2 regions of the Williamsia sp. D3 genome follow, and region 2 is predicted to be linked to the other one. Evidence: riboswitches for the same ligand, from Rfam matches in the RefSeq annotation. Region 2 holds a riboswitch; the other holds the start of a gene.
The links. A riboswitch is a leader RNA that binds a small molecule or an ion and turns the genes downstream of it on or off. The one in region 2 is predicted to bind thiamine pyrophosphate.
Positions count from the first base shown of each region.

Region 1: another riboswitch for thiamine pyrophosphate. It lies ahead of W823_RS31235 (3-oxoacyl-ACP reductase); the one in region 2 lies ahead of thiC (phosphomethylpyrimidine synthase ThiC).

Region 1 is NZ_AYTE01000001.1:12,416-20,122, forward strand. Features, by position in the region: gene W823_RS31215 (alpha-(1->6)-mannopyranosyltransferase A) at 1-473, shown strand, start outside; gene W823_RS31220 (phytoene/squalene synthase family protein) at 470-1,384, shown strand; gene W823_RS31225 (Rv2175c family DNA-binding protein) at 1,422-1,787, opposite strand; gene pknB (Stk1 family PASTA domain-containing Ser/Thr kinase) at 1,937-4,171, shown strand; TPP riboswitch at 4,230-4,323, shown strand; gene W823_RS31235 (3-oxoacyl-ACP reductase) at 4,306-5,115, shown strand; gene W823_RS31240 (class II 3-deoxy-7-phosphoheptulonate synthase) at 5,141-6,544, opposite strand; gene W823_RS31245 (polyadenylate-specific 3'-exoribonuclease AS) at 6,554-7,063, opposite strand; gene W823_RS31250 (1-acyl-sn-glycerol-3-phosphate acyltransferase) at 7,071-7,707, opposite strand, start outside.
Region 2 is NZ_AYTE01000013.1:11,645-19,351, reverse strand. Features, by position in the region: gene W823_RS38150 (thiazole synthase) at 1-142, shown strand, start outside; gene W823_RS38145 (ABC transporter ATP-binding protein) at 210-1,319, shown strand; gene W823_RS38140 (ABC transporter permease) at 1,319-2,068, shown strand; gene thiD (bifunctional hydroxymethylpyrimidine kinase/phosphomethylpyrimidine kinase) at 2,090-2,944, opposite strand; gene thiC (phosphomethylpyrimidine synthase ThiC) at 2,941-4,629, opposite strand; TPP riboswitch at 4,622-4,726, opposite strand; gene W823_RS38125 ((2,3-dihydroxybenzoyl)adenylate synthase) at 4,757-6,370, opposite strand; gene W823_RS38120 (salicylate synthase) at 6,695-7,707, shown strand, end outside.

The DNA of each region.
Region 1 (7,707 bases), on a different contig from region 2:
TGGCGCACCTCATCGCTTTTGGCGCATCACCTTTCACCGCCTTGCCCCTGTTGCCGGTGCTCGAGGTGACGCGCGCGGTGGGGTCGGTTGTCCTGGCGCTCACCCTGGTGGGTCTCTGGTTGTGGTTCCGACGAGGCGAGCGCGCCGCGGTCACCGGGATGGCGTGGGCCATGCTCGCCGTCCTGTTACTCGAACCGTCCACGCTGCCCTGGTATTACACCTGGGCGCTTGTGCTGGCTGCCGCCTTCACCATCGAGCGATGGGCGGTCGTGGCCATCGTGTTCTATTCGGTGTTCCTCCTCCAGGTGTTCGGGCCGGACGACGAGATCTTCATGTACAAGCTGACCGATGTGGTTGTCGCCGTTGCCCTCTCGGCACTTGCGGGTTGGTCGTTGATCCGCGAGGACCCCCTGCGTCTGCGCCGGGTGACCCGTGGACCCTCCCCCGCCCCCGTCACCGGAGCACCCGCATGATCGGTGATGGGCGACTCGAACCCGCCTACGAGCACTGCCGCAAGCTCACCGCCACCCATGGCCGCACTTACTACCTTGGTACGCAACTGCTCTCGCGGCGACAACGTGCCGGGGTCTATGCGCTCTACGGTTTCGCGCGCATGGTCGACGACATCGTCGACACGGGATCCGGGCAACACCGACTGTCCGCACTCGACGCGATCGAGGCCGACCTGCACGCGGCCCTGTCCGATCCGGGGCATCTCCCCCGCCGGCCCGAAGTGCTGGCGGTCGCGGACACCATCACCACTTTCGACATCGACCGCCGGTACTTCGACGCGTTCATGCGATCGATGAGGATGGACATTCCCGAGAGCGACGTCCACGTCGCGCGGTATCGGACGATGGCCGAACTGCGCGACTACATGTACGGGTCGGCAAGCGTGATCGGATTGCAGATGTTGCCGATCCTGGGCACGGTGGTCGACGGGGATGTCGCCATCGCTCCCGCCCGAGCGCTCGGCGACGCATTCCAGCTGACCAACTTCATCCGGGACGCCGGCGAAGACCTCGATCGCGACCGCATCTACCTACCTACCGACGAACTCGCGATCTTCGGGGTGGACGAATCCATGCTGCGACGGTGCCGACGCACAGGTCAGGTACCGGGTGAATTACGCCGTGCCCTGGCGCATCTGATCGCGGTGACCCGTGCCGAATATCGCCGCGCCGAACCGGGAATCGAGATGCTGTCGCCGTCGAGCCGGCCGGGCATCCGAGCAGCATTCACCATGTACCGCGCGATCCTCGATGAGGTGGAACGTAGCGGCTACCGGGTACTCACCGAACGCGTGCGGGTGTCAAAACCGGCCCGCCTCGGTCACGTCGCCCGTGCCGTGAGCACCCGGGGCCGCACGCTTGCCCGGTCCTGAGCACCGGTACCCGGCCGGACCGATCAGGAGGGACTGGTCAGAACGCTTCTGCCTGGGCCCGGCGCACCATCTCACGGGCCTGATGCCCGTGCAGTGCCTGAGCCGGGGTGATGGCGAGGTCATCGTGAGGCGTGAACAGCCACCGCAAGGCCTCGTCGCGGCTGAAGCCGCCGTCGAGGAGGACATCGATGAGCCCGGGAAGGTGTTTGGTGATCTCCGGGCCGTCCAAGAACAGGGCCGGGATGGCCACCTGCCCGTCACGGCGAACCGCGAGCAACTGGTGGTCGGTGATCAGGTTGAGGATCTTGCTGTTCGAGAATCCCATTCGGGAGGAGACCTGCGACACCGACAACACCTCGACGTCAGCAGGCAGCGTGTCTTCGGAAAGCGGTACGGAACCCACGGGGACGAGCGTACCCAGGCGATGGTCGAAGCGTCGAATCACCGGTCCGGGCGCGGGCGCCACACGTGTTCCGTGATCTTTTCTCGACACTCCCTCGCTAGGGTGGACTCGTTGCTCGTGTCCCGCCCTGCCGAGAAAGGCCCAAGTTGGTGAACGCCCCGTCCGACGTGTTGCTCGGCGTCCTGATCGAGCGTCGCTATCGGATCGATGCGCTGATCGCCCGCGGCGGGATGTCGAGTGTGTACCTGGGCATGGATCTGCGCCTCGATCGTCCGGTGGCGGTCAAGGTCATGGATCCGCGTTTCTCGGCCGACCCGCAGTTCCTTGCCCGCCTGGAGTTCGAGGCCCGGTCGGTTGCCCGGCTGAAGGACCCCGGCCTGGTCGCGGTGTACGACCAGGGCGCGGACGGCGACTACGCATTCCTGGTGATGGAACTCGTCCAGGGCGGCACCCTGCGCGAGTTGCTGCGTGAGCGCGGACCGATGCCACCCCACGCGGTCACCGCGGTCGCGGCGCCGGTCCTGGGAGCACTCGGTGCCGCGCATCGTGCCGGGCTGGTGCACCGCGACGTCAAACCCGAGAACGTCCTCATCTCCGACGACGGGGAGGTCAAGGTCGTCGACTTCGGGTTGGTCCGGGCGATCGCTGCCGCCGGGATCACCTCCAACAGCGTGATCCTCGGAACAGCTGCCTACCTCTCCCCCGAACAGGTGGAAACCGCGTCGGCCGATGCTCGTTCCGACGTGTACTCAACCGGCATCCTGGTGTTCGAGATGCTCACCGGCCGAACACCTTTCACCGGCGACACCGCCCTGGGTCTGGCCTACCAGCGGTTGCACAACGACGTCCCGCCGCCGGGTTCGGTGATCCCGGGTGTGCCCCGCGAGTTCGATGAGTTCGTCCTCACCGCGACCGCCCGCAACCCCGCGGATCGCTATCGCGACGGACATCACATGCGCGAGGTACTCGACGAGATCGCGGACGATCTGCAGCTGCCCGCGTTCACCGTCCCGGCGCCGACCCGCTCCGCCGAACGCGAGACCATGGTCGCGTTCCGCGACCGTCAGCAACACCGTCCCGGGGCCGCCGTCGACCCGGACCTCACCGACCCGTTGCCGGCCAAGTCCGCCGCGCAACCCGACGTCCGTAACCCGACTCGTGTGCAGACACTTCCACCGGACACCCGGCAACCCGAAGGTCACGGACCGCCTCAACCGCCCACGCCCCCACCCGCCTACGCCCAGGGCCCGCCGCCCGGCTCGCCCATGTTGCTGTCGCATGCCGCCGAGTTCGAGGAACGCCGGCGCAAGTCGCGCCGCAATGCGCTGATCTGGGTGCTCGTGGTGGTGCTGCTCGCCGCGACGCTCGGCGTCGCCGGATGGTGGCTCGGGTCGGGTCGCTTCACCACCGTTCCGGAACTGAACGGGATGGACCGCGTGGCAGCCACCGAGGCGATCGAAGACGCCGGACTCGACGTGGTGGACAAGCCGACTTACGACAACGAGCTGCCGGTCGACCAGGTGATGGCCGTCGAGCCCGCGCCCGGCACGCGCGTCAGCAGATTCTCGGACGTCGATCTGTCGTATTCGGTGGGACAGCCCAAAGTCCCGGACCTCTCCTCTGGTGATCCGCTCGCCGTGGTCGAGAAACGTCTACGCGACCGCACTCTCACACCCGTGGTTGCACGCCAGCAGTACAGCGCCACCGCGCCGAAGGGCTCGGTGGTCTCACTCAGTCCCAGTTCCGGCACCACGGTTGCGGTCGGCAGTGAAGTGCAGATCATCACCAGCAGAGGCCCCGAGCCGATCTCGGTGCCCGATGTGGCGGGACGCGATCAGGACGACGCCACCGCACTGCTCAAGACGGCGAAACTCAAGGCCGGCACCGTCCGCAAGGAGTTCAGCCCGGATGTCGACGGCGGCAAGGTGATCGGCACCGACCCCGGCGCGGGCACCCTCGCGGAGCCGGGCAGCACCGTCACACTCGTGGTGTCCGACGCGATCAAGGTGCCGGACCTGTCCGGCAAGACCCCCGACGAGGCGAGGCGGGTCCTGCAAGACGCGGGGCTGATCGCGCAAGACGGCGGCACGTCCACCGACGGTGACGCGAAGGCGGGCACCATCACCACGGCCAGCCCCGCCTTCGGGGCGCGGGTGGACCCTCGCGACCCGGTCGTGCGCATCTTCGTATCCGACGGCGTCGATGTCCCGAACGTCACCGGCGACACGGTCGGGACCGCGAAGAGCAAACTCGAGGCGGCCGGCCTCTCCGTGGACAGCCGGGGCCTGACGCGCTCGAGTGTGTCGCTCGTGGTCGGGCAGAATCCGGGTGGCGGTACCCGGGTGAAGCAGGGCAGTACGGTGCAGATCACCTCGTTCCCCTGAGGTTGCCCGACCGGCGAACATGCCCGGTCTCCTTCGAGTGGCCCGGTGTGATGTGATTGCCGGTGACACGGGGTGCCGAACACGTCGGCTGAGATCAGACCCGCTGTACCTGACCAGGTAATGCTGGCGGAGGGATGTCCATCGTGAACTCAGTTGCGCCCGAGAACGATTCCGATCACCGGCCACTGTCCGAGCAGATCGTCCTGGTGACCGGCGGGGCCCGTGGACTCGGCGCCGCCATCACCCGGGCGTTCGCTCTCCAGGGCGCGCGGGTGGTCATCAACTTCCACCGCAGCCAGGCGGCCGCCGACGCGCTCGCCGACCAACTGGGGGCCGGCCGATGCCTGGCCGTGCAGGCAGATGTCACCGATCGGAATGCCGTGCTGGACATGTTCGCAACCGCCCGTGCGCATTTCGGAGCTCCCGTCACCACCGTGATCAACAACGCGCTGATCGATTTCTCGTTCAACGGCGATGCACGGCCGGCAGTCGACGCCATCGAATGGCAGGCGTTCGACGCCCAACTACGGGGCAGTGTTGCCGGCGCCCTGCACACCACACAGGCAGCTCTGCCCGGGATGCGCGAGGCGGGATTCGGCCGCATCGTCACCATCGGGACCAACCTCGTCCAGAACCCGGTTGTGCCCTACCACGACTACACCGCGGCCAAGGCTGCACTGCTCGCGTTGACGCGGACTTTGTCGGCCGATCTCGGACCCGAGTCGATCACCGTCAACATGGTGTCCGGTGGCCTGCTGCGAACCACCGACGCCAGCGCCGCCACCCCCGAGGCGGTGTTCGATCTCATCGCCCAGAGCACGCCTCTGCGACGGGTCACCACTCCCGCCGAGTTCGCCGACGCGGTTCTGTTCTTCGCGTCACCGTGGGCACGGGCGGTGACCGGTCAGAACCTGGTGGTCGACGGCGGCCTCGTCAAGGACTGAGACACCGACCACGACGTCGAGCGGGTTACCCCCGGAGCATCTCCGCGACGAGGAACGCCAGCTCCAGTGACTGCTGGGTGTTCAGCCGCGGATCACACGCGGTCTCGTATCGGCCGGCCAGATCCATGTCCGAGATGTCCTGTGCACCACCGAGACACTCGGTGACGTCTTCCCCGGTGAGTTCGATGTGCACGCCACCGGGATGGGTTCCCAGTGCGTGGTGGACCTCGAAGAAACCTTGCACCTCGTCGACCACGCGGTCGAAGTGGCGGGTCTTGAAGCCGGTGCTCGCCTCGTGGGTGTTGCCGTGCATCGGATCGCACTGCCAGATCACCTTGTGCCCGGTGGCCTCGACCGCCGCGACGATCGGCGGCAGCAGGTCACGAACCTTGCCGTTGCCCATCCGGGCGACCAGGGTGAGACGGCCGGGCACGTTGTGCGGATCGAGTCGCTCGACGTACTCGGCGGCGAGCTCGGGCGTGGTGCTCGGGCCGATCTTGAGACCGATCGGGTTGGAGATCAGCTCGGCGAAGGCGATGTGCGCTCCGTCGAGCTGTCGGGTCCGGTCGCCGATCCACAAGAAGTGCGCGGACAGGTCGTACAGCACCTTCTTGCCGCTGTCGGGGTCTTCCGGGTCGTCGGCCAGCCGCAGCATCGCACGCTCGTAGTCGAGCACGAGAGCCTCGTGTGAGGCGTAGATGTCTGCCGATTCCAGGTTCGAGTCGCGAACCCCGCATGCGTCCATGAACCGCAGCCCACGATCGATCTCCGAGGCGAGCGCCTCGTAACGCGCACCGGCCGGCGATGTGCGCACGAACTCCCGGTTCCAGTCGTGCACGCGGTGGAGGTCGGCGTGACCTGCGCCGGTGAGCGCTCGCACCATGTTCATCGCGGCACTGGCGTTGGCGTACGCCCGCACCAGTCGAGACGGATCGTGCTCTCGGACGGACTGTTCGGCGACGAAGCCGTTCACCATGTCGCCGCGGTAGGACGGCAGCCCCAGGGCATCGGTGTCGGACGAGCGCGGCTTGGCGTACTGGCCCGCGATGCGGGCCACCTTGACCACAGGCATGCTGGCGCCGTAGGTCAGCACCACTGCCATCTGCAGCAGGGTGCGGATGTTGCCCTTGATGTGCGGTTCGGTGTTGTCGGCGAAGGTCTCGGCGCAGTCGCCGCCCTGCAGCAAGAACGCTCGTCCCAGCGCGACCTCGGCGAGCTGCGCCTTGAGGCGCTCGACCTCGTTCGGCAGGCAGATCGGGGGGACACTCTCGAGCACCGTGCGCATCGCACGTGCCTTGTCCTCAGGCCAGCTCGGTTGCTGCAGCGCAGGCTTGTCAAGCACCTGCGCAAATCGCTCTGCCAGGTCTCCCGGCAGCGGCGGCAGTTCGGGCAGTTCTTCAATCGGAACGTCTACGGTCCAGTTCACCACGTGCCCAGCCTAATGCCCCGCGCGATCGAGCTGCCCCTCACCTCGGAACGCCTCGATGGCCAGCCACTTGTTCAGGTTGTGCCGGGCGTCGGCGAGCGCGTCGTGGGCGTCGTCGGGAGCCGGAGGCAATTCGGGACGGCCGCTCAATTCCCAGTGTTGGCGCAGCTCACGGGTGTACCTCGGCATCGACCGGGGCAGGGCGGTCATCGGTCCCCACAATTGGCAGAGCACCACGTGGTCGTAGGCGCCCACCCAGGCCCACAGCTCGATGCGGCCTTCCCCGGCGGTCAGGAACTCCAGCAGGTCGTCGCGGATGCGCGCGCGGCTACGCCATGCCTTGGACGCCGGCGACGGCAGCTTGGGCAGAACCTGTGCGCGCACCCACTGGCCGGCCCGGTCGGGATCGAACTCTGTGGACACCGCGTAGAACTCACGTCCGTCCTCGGCGACGACCCCGATCGACACCAATTCGATCGTTCGTCCGTCCTCGATGAACTCGCAGTCGTAGAAATAACGCACCGGCGGCTCAGGCGGCCGGCGATGTGTTGGTGGCGGGCGGCTGACCCTGCTTCTTGAGCGAGGCGGCGTACACGTCCACGTATTGCTGACCGCTCAGGTGCATCAACTCGTACATGATCTCGTCGGTGACGGCGCGCTCGATGAAACGGTTGCCCTCCATCCCCTCGTAACGACTGAAGTCGAGGGGCTTGCCGATCTTGACGGTGATGCGTCCGAACCGCGGGATCGTCGTCCCGGGCGGGTTGAGTTCGCTCGTGCCGATCATGGCCACGGGGATCACCGGGACACCGCATTCCATCGCGATCCGCGCGAGGCCGGTCTTGCCCTTGTAGAGTCGCCCGTCCGGCGACCGGGTTCCCTCCGGATACATCGCCATCAGGTCGCCGGTGTCGAGTTTGCGTTTGGCGGCCGTCAGGGCTCCGGCCGCGGCGTCGGCACCGGTGCGATCGATGGGGATCTGACTCGAGGCGTTGAAGAACCACCGCTGGAAGGCGCCCTTGGCGCCCGTTCCGGTGAAGTACTCGCTCTTGGCGAGGAAGTACATCCGCCGCGGCACCATCAGCGGCAGATAGAAACTGTCGACCACCGCAAGGTGATTACTCGCCAGGATCGCCGGGCCCTTGGCCGGAAGGTTCTCCAGCCCT
Region 2 (7,707 bases):
TGCGGTGACCAGGGCTGCCGATCCGGCCCGGATGGCTGCCGCGATGCGTTCGGCAGTGACCGCGGGCAGGCTGGCCCACGGTGCCGGCCGGATCCCCAAGCGGTTCTGGGCACAGGCGTCGTCGCCGCAGCTCGACAGCTGAGACCGCCGGTGAAGATCAGTCACAAGGATGAGGTGGGCGGCGGTGCTGCTCTGGCACACTGAGGGCCATGATCAGAGTTCAGGGCCTGACGAAGGTCTATGGCAAGAACCAGGTGGTCAGCAACCTCACGTTTGACGTGAAACCAGGTGTGGTGACCGGTTTTCTGGGTCCCAACGGTGCAGGCAAATCCACCACCATGCGGATGATCCTGGGACTGGACCGTCCCACGTCGGGTACCGCGACCATCAATGGGTTGCCGTACCGCGACCTCAAGAGGCCGCTGACCCAGGTGGGCGCACTGCTCGACGCCAAGTGGGTGCATCCGAACCGCACCGCCCGTAGCCACCTGCGCTGGATGGCGGCGTCCAACGGGATCCCGAACCACCGTGTCGACCAGGTGCTGGCCGATGTCGGACTCACCGAGGTGGCGGGCAAGAAGGCCGGGGGCTTCTCGCTCGGCATGTCCCAGCGCCTCGGGTTGGCGGGTGCACTGCTCGGCGACCCAGGCGTCCTGCTCTTCGACGAGCCGGTCAACGGCCTCGATCCCGAGGGCATCGTCTGGATCCGAAAGTTCATGCGGGCTCTGGCCGACCAGGGTCGCACCGTGTTGGTGTCGAGTCATCTGCTCACCGAGATGTCGCTCACCGCAGAACATCTCGTGGTGATCGGCCGCGGGCAGCTGATCGCGGATGCGTCTGTCAAGGACTTCACCAGCAGCGCGCAGGTCACCGTCCGCGTGCGTAGTCCCAAACTCGGCGAACTGCAGGCTGCGCTCGCCGCGGCCGGGCTGCGTTCGGTGCCGGTGGCCGACGACGGGGCAGGCCCGTCGTTGCGCCTGGAAAACGTCACCACCGACCAGGTCGGCGACATTGCTGCGGCCAACGGCATCGGTCTCCACGAGCTCTCGGGCAAGACCGCTTCGCTCGAGGAAGTCTTCATGTCGATGACCGCGGGCGCTGTCGAATACCACGGCAACGACGCGATGGCCTTTCCCGGACAACAACAGTCGGTAGCGTCCTATCCTGCTCAGCAAGGTCAATTCGCTCCACCGCCACCGGGGTGGGGTCCGCAACCAGGTGTGCAACCGCCTGCGGGCCAACCGGGTTACGCGCAACCGGGTCATCCGCAATCAGGTTGGGACGAAGCGGGTCAGAATCAATCTGGGGGTAAAGCCTGATGCTCACCAACGCCGTAGCGGCAGAGCGCATCAAACTCGTGACCACCAAGTCGCCGTACTGGTGTGTCGGCATCGTCATCGTTCTCGGACTGGGACTGGCATTCCTCCTGGGGTGGGCCACAAATGCCGACAACACCTCGGACGGCGAAGTCAACGTCTCCGACTTCGTGGTCGGTACCACCGGATTCGGTGTCACGGTTCTCATGATCATGGCCGTGCTGGCGGTCACCAGTGAGTTCCGTTTCGGCACCATCCGGACGTCGTTCCAGGCGGTTCCGCAGCGTTACAACGTCCTGTTGGCAAAGGCGGCCGTATACGGCGGGCTGGCTGCGGCAGTCACGTTTGTGCTCACCCTCATCTCGGTTCCGATCGGCAAGGCGATGTCGGGTTCCGACGTCGACCTGCTCGGTTCCCACGCCATCCGGCTGTATTGGGGCGTTCCGCTCTACGCATTCCTGGCTGTGCTGATCGGGTTGGGTATCGGGGCACTGATCCGCCAGACGGCCGGTGCGATCGTCGTCCTGCTGGTCTGGAGCCTGGTGCTCGAGAACGTGCTGTCGGCGATCCCGAAGGTCCAGGATGTTGCCGGACCCCTCATGCCGTTCCTGAACGCCAACCACTTCATCGATGGCCGAGAACTCGGATTCGATTGGTACTGGAACGAATACGGTTCGCTGTTCTACTTCATGGTGATCACCGCGTTGGTCTTCGGTGCGGCGATCTACGTGACCGACCGCCGCGACGCCTGACCAGACGACGCCGGGATCTCGCTAGATCTCGAGCCGCCAGAGCGGGTTGACCGGTCCGTGGCCTGCCCCCAAGGGGTAGGCCACGGACAGCGACTTGGTAACCCATGACTTCGCGAAACGGACGGCATCGGGTACCGAATAGCCGTGCGCCAGCGCGCAGGTGATGGCCGCCGCCAACGTATCTCCGGCCCCGTGGTCGTGGCCGGTGTCGATTCTCGGAGCGGTGAGCTCGATGAAGTCCGTGCCGTCGAAGAGCAGATCCGGACTGTTCGGGTCCGACCGCAGATGACCGCCTTTGACCATGGCCCACTGAGTACCCAGCGCATGTAGCGCGCGTGCGGCCTTCTCCTGGGAGACCCGGTCGGTGACGTCGATTTCGGTGATGAGCCGCACCTCGTCCAGATTGGGCGTGATCAGCGTGGCGATCGGGATCAGTTTGCCGCGAAGCGAATCCATCGCCTCGTCGGCCAGGAGCTGGTCACCGTGCATGGACGCACAGACAGGGTCGACCACCAGGGGGATGGTCCGTCCGTGGCCGAGATCGAGCTCATCGGCCGCGCCCACCACCGCATCGATGATCTCGCCTGAAGCGAGCATGCCGGTCTTGGCCGCCCCTATCCCGATGTCGGTGATCACCGACCGCATCTGGTCGGCCACGACAGTCGGCGGAATCGGATGGAAACCGCTGACGCCCAGCGAATTCTGAACCGTCACCGCGGCGACCGCCACCGTGGCATGCACTCCGCACAAGGCCATCGTCCGCAGGTCGGCGTTGATGCCTGCGCCACCGCCGGAGTCGGTGCCGGCGATGGTCATCACTCGAACGGGTGTCTGCCCCAGCGGTACCCGGGGTAGGAGCTGCACGGCGTCGGTCATGGTGTCGAAAGTACGGGACCCACACCGGTCGCGGGTGCCGAGCCGGCTTCGGTGAGCGGCAGGTATACGGCCGCACCCTTTTCCATGAACTCGGCCGATTTGGCGGCCATGTCCGCGGCCAGTTTGCGGTCGATGTCGTCCTGGGTCACCAGGTTGTGCTCTTCGGCGTATGCGCGGACATCCGCGGAAATCCGCATCGAGCAGAACTTCGGGCCGCACATCGAACAGAAGTGGGCCGTCTTGGCAGGCTCGGCGGGCATCGTCTCATCGTGGTACTCGACGGCGGTGTCGGGGTCGAGGGCGAGGTTGAACTGGTCGTTCCAGCGGAACTCGAAACGTGCCCGCGAGAGGGCATCGTCGCGTTCCTGCGCGCGCGGATGAGCCTTGGCCAGATCGGCTGCGTGCGCGGCGATCTTGTAGGTGATCACCCCGACCTTCACATCGTCGCGATTGGGAAGTCCCAGATGCTCTTTCGGGGTCACGTAACAGAGCATCGCAGTACCGGCCTGTGCGATCATCGCCGCGCCGATCGCCGAGGTGATGTGGTCGTATGCGGGGGCTATGTCGGTGGCGAGTGGGCCCAGCGTGTAGAACGGCGCCTCCTCGCACAACTCTTCCTCGAGGCGGACGTTCTCGACGATCTTGTGCATGGGGATGTGCCCGGGACCCTCGATCATCACCTGTACGCCATGTGATTTCGCGATCTTGGTGAGTTCGCCCAGCGTGCGTAGCTCGGCGAACTGGGCGGCGTCGTTGGCGTCGGCGATCGAGCCCGGTCGCAGACCGTCTCCGAGGGAGAACGTGATGTCGTAGCGGGCGAAGATCTCGCACAACTCTTCGAAGTGGGTGTAGAGGAAGGACTCCTCGTGGTGGGCCAGACACCAGGCAGCCATGATGGACCCCCCTCGCGACACGATGCCGGTGACCCGGTTCGCGGCGAGCGGCACGTAACGCAGCAACACGCCGGCGTGGACCGTCATGTAGTCCACACCCTGTTCGGCCTGCTCGATCACGGTGTCGCGGTAGGCTTCCCACGTCAGCTTGACCGGATCGCCGTTCACCTTCTCGAGGGCTTGGTAGATCGGCACCGTGCCCACCGGCACCGGTGAGTTGCGCATGATCCACTCGCGGGTGGCGTGGATGTCCTTGCCTGTGGAGAGGTCCATGATGGTGTCAGCACCCCACCGGGTGGCCCAGACCATCTTCTCCACCTCTTCGGCGATCGACGAGCTGACCGCCGAGTTGCCGATGTTCGCGTTGACCTTGACGGTGAACGCCTTGCCGATGATCATCGGCTCGCACTCCGGGTGGCGATGGTTGGCCGGGATGACTGCTCGGCCGATCGCGACCTCGGACCGCACGAACTCCGGATCCATCTGCTCACGGGCGGCGATGAAGCGCATCTCGTCTGTGATCAAACCTGCTCTTGCCCAGGCGAGTTGGGTGCTGGCGCCGTCCACCGGCGCGGGCCGGTTCCAGCTGTCGCGGATCTTCGGCAGACCGACTTCGAGGTCGAACTCGGGATTGTGCTCGGTGTACGGGCCGGAGGTGTCGTACAGGTCGAGGTGTTCACCGTTCGACAGGTGCACCCGCCGTCCGGGTACCCGCAGATGATCGATCTGCTGGTAGGTCTTGGAGCTTCCGCGGATCGGGCCCGTGGTCACAGAATTTACGGCGTCAACCATTTTTCTCCCTACGCCGGCATTACCCGGTCAGGTTCATCCGGTCGACGGCCGCCTGCCGTCATCTCAGCCCTCGGATCGCGAGAGCCCCCGTGCTTTTCTATTGTCCAAGGGCAGCTTACGCCGCTCGTCAAGTCAGCTGCAGCAGCAATGCGCGTTTGTCGATCTTCCCGACCGCGGTAACCGGCAGACCGGCGACCACCTCGAGCTGGTCGGGTTGCTTGAACGTCGCCAGCCCGCGGTCGGCGAGGAACTGCCGGATGGTCGGGAGGTCAGGCGCCGGACCGTCGGCGACGATGACGGCGCAGATGCGTTCGCCGAGAGAGTCGTCGGGAACCCCGACGACCGCTGCCTGCCGAATGTTGTTGTGGGCGACGAGGTTCTCTTCCACGTCGTCGGCCGCCACGTTCTCGCCGCCGCGCACGATGGTGTCCTTGATGCGGCCGGTGACGATGAGATGGCCCGAGGCCAGTCTCCGCACACGATCACCGCTGCAGTAGAAGCCGTCGTCGGTGAACGACCGCCGGCCCTGCTCGCCGGCGCGGTAGTAGCCGCGGATGGTGTACGGACCGCGCACCAGCAATTCACCTTCCGTGCCGTCGGGCACGTCATCACCGTTCTCGTCGACCACCCGCACCTCGTCGTGGTCGCTCATCGGGCGACCCTGGGTGCGGGTGACCGTTTGTTCGTCGTCGGTGGACCGGGTGTAACAGATCAGCCCCTCGGCCATCCCGAACACCTGCTGCACCGCGCCGCCGAACGCCGCGTTCGCCGCAATCGCGTCGGATTCGGCGAGCTTGGCCCCGCCCACCTGCAGCAGCCGCAGTGACGAGACGTCGGCGGGTTCCCATTCGGTCGCGGCGGTCCAGACCTGGGCCAGGGCCGGCACGAGTGCCACCGCGGTGACCCGGTATTTCTCGATCAGGTCGAAGGTGTGGTCGGGAGAGGGGTTGTCGGTGAACACCGCGTGGCCACCGACGGAGATGATGCCGAGCAACCCTGGGCAGGCCAGCGGGAAATTGTGCGCGGCGGGAAGCGCCACGAGATAGGTGTCGGAGGAGGTCCACCCGGCCACCTCGGCGCTGAGTTCGGCGTTGTATCGGTAGTCGTTGTGGGTGCGTGGGATCAGTTTGGGCAGACCCGTGGTGCCACCGGATACCAGGAAGAGTGCGGGGCTGTCGGGATCGGGGGTGGGAACAACGTCGAGGCGGCTCGGGTCGCCCTGTGGCGGCGCGGCCTCGGAACCCCGGCCACCGTCGACGAAGTCCGCGCGGATGGTGTCGACGCGCCCGCGCAGCTGGTGGGCCAGGTCGCGGTAGTCGTACCCGCCGGCGTGGCCGTGGCAGACATAGGCAACCGCCCCGGCGGTCTGAGCCAGATGGGCGATCTCGTTGATGCGGTGGGCGGGGAGAGTCATCACGGGCGCGATTCCCGCTCGCAGCATGCCGAAGAAGTTGACCGCAAAATCCACCGAGTTCTGGTTCTGCAGCACCACGCGTTCGCCAGGGCGCAGCCCGGCCTCGACGAACCCGGCCGCACGCCGGGCCGACAACTCGGCGAGGTCGCGATAGCTCAGCGTGCGGGTGATGTCGGAGACGGCGGGCGCATCCGGTGTCGCATCGGCCTGGTCCCACAACATCCGCCAGAGAGGTGTCTCTCGCCACAGGCCCAGTTCCCGGTACCGCGCCGCGGCCGCCGGGGGGTGGGGTGTGAAACCGCTCGTGAGGTCGCTGTCGTCGTGCATCACAGACATGGTGGTGATCGTAGACTTGGCCCAGATCAGTTGGTTAGGCTAGCCTCAAGCGCGAGAGTTAGCCCATCCTAAGTCCGCGGTTGCTGGGATCATTGGGGCACGGACGAACTTTCGATCGACAAGACGCCTGACAAGTCCGTGGGCCACTGGGGTCCACACGTGGTGCGGGTGAGTAGAGGATGCCATGAGCAGCAGAGCATTTGCCGGGGCGATCGCGTGACCGCGACCATCGACACCAACAGCGACAACAAGGGCGGCGACAACAAGGGCGGCGACGAGTCCGGGGCGCTCCACGGGGACCTCGGTGCCGCACAGATCTGTGCGGCCTGGGCGCAGGCGGATGTCGCCGACGACTACGTCGTGTACGAACGCGAGAATCGCTGGGTTTTCGCCGGGGGACAGCGGGCCAGCGTGGTGCTCACCACCGATGAGGTGGTCACGACGATCGGGACCGAGTCGACGTCACAAGCCTGGTCGGGCCTACCTGCCGGCGCGATCTCCGCAGCGCTCGCCGGGCTGCCCTTCCCGCATTGGCGTGTCTACGGATGGATCGCGTTCGACTTCTGCGCGCCGGGTCTCGGTGCCGGCGATCACCTCACCGCAGGAAGCGTGCTCGCCCACCTCGTCGTGCCCGAGTTCGAGGCGTGGGTGGAACCCGACGGCATCCGGGTGGAGGGTGCCGGCGACGAACTGGCCGAGAGACTACGCGAGATGGCGGGCCGTGCGCCGCATTCTCACCCGGTGTCGCCCAGTCCCTTGCCGGTCGACGACGATCCGTCGGACTACCGGGGTCGCGTGGCGAAGGCGGTGGCCGAGATCCATCGTGGAGACTACGAGAAGGTGATCATCTCGCGAGGGGTCGATGTCCCGTTCGACGTCGACATCGCCGCCACCTACAGCGAAGGCCGGAAGAAGAACAACCCCGCTCGCTCGTTCCTGCTTCGGCTCGGTGGTCTCGAAGCTGCGGGTTTCAGCCCGGAGCTCGTCGGATCGGTTGATGCCAATCGCCGGATCGTCACCGAACCACTGGCGGGCACACGCGCATTCGGCCGGTCTCCCGAACTCGACGCAGCCGCTCGTGCCGAGCTCGTGTCGGATTCGAAAGAGATTGTGGAACACGCGGTTTCGGTCCGTACCTCATTCACCGAGGTGCAGTCGGTGGCGCTGCCCGGCACCACCGCGGTGACCGAGTTCATGGTGGTCCGCGAACGGGGCAGTGTTCAGCACCTCGCTTCGACCGTGCAGGGAACGCTGGCGCCGGAGTTCGGACCCTGGGACGCGCTCGAGGTGCTCTTTCCTTCGGTCACCGCCTCTGGTATCCCGAAACC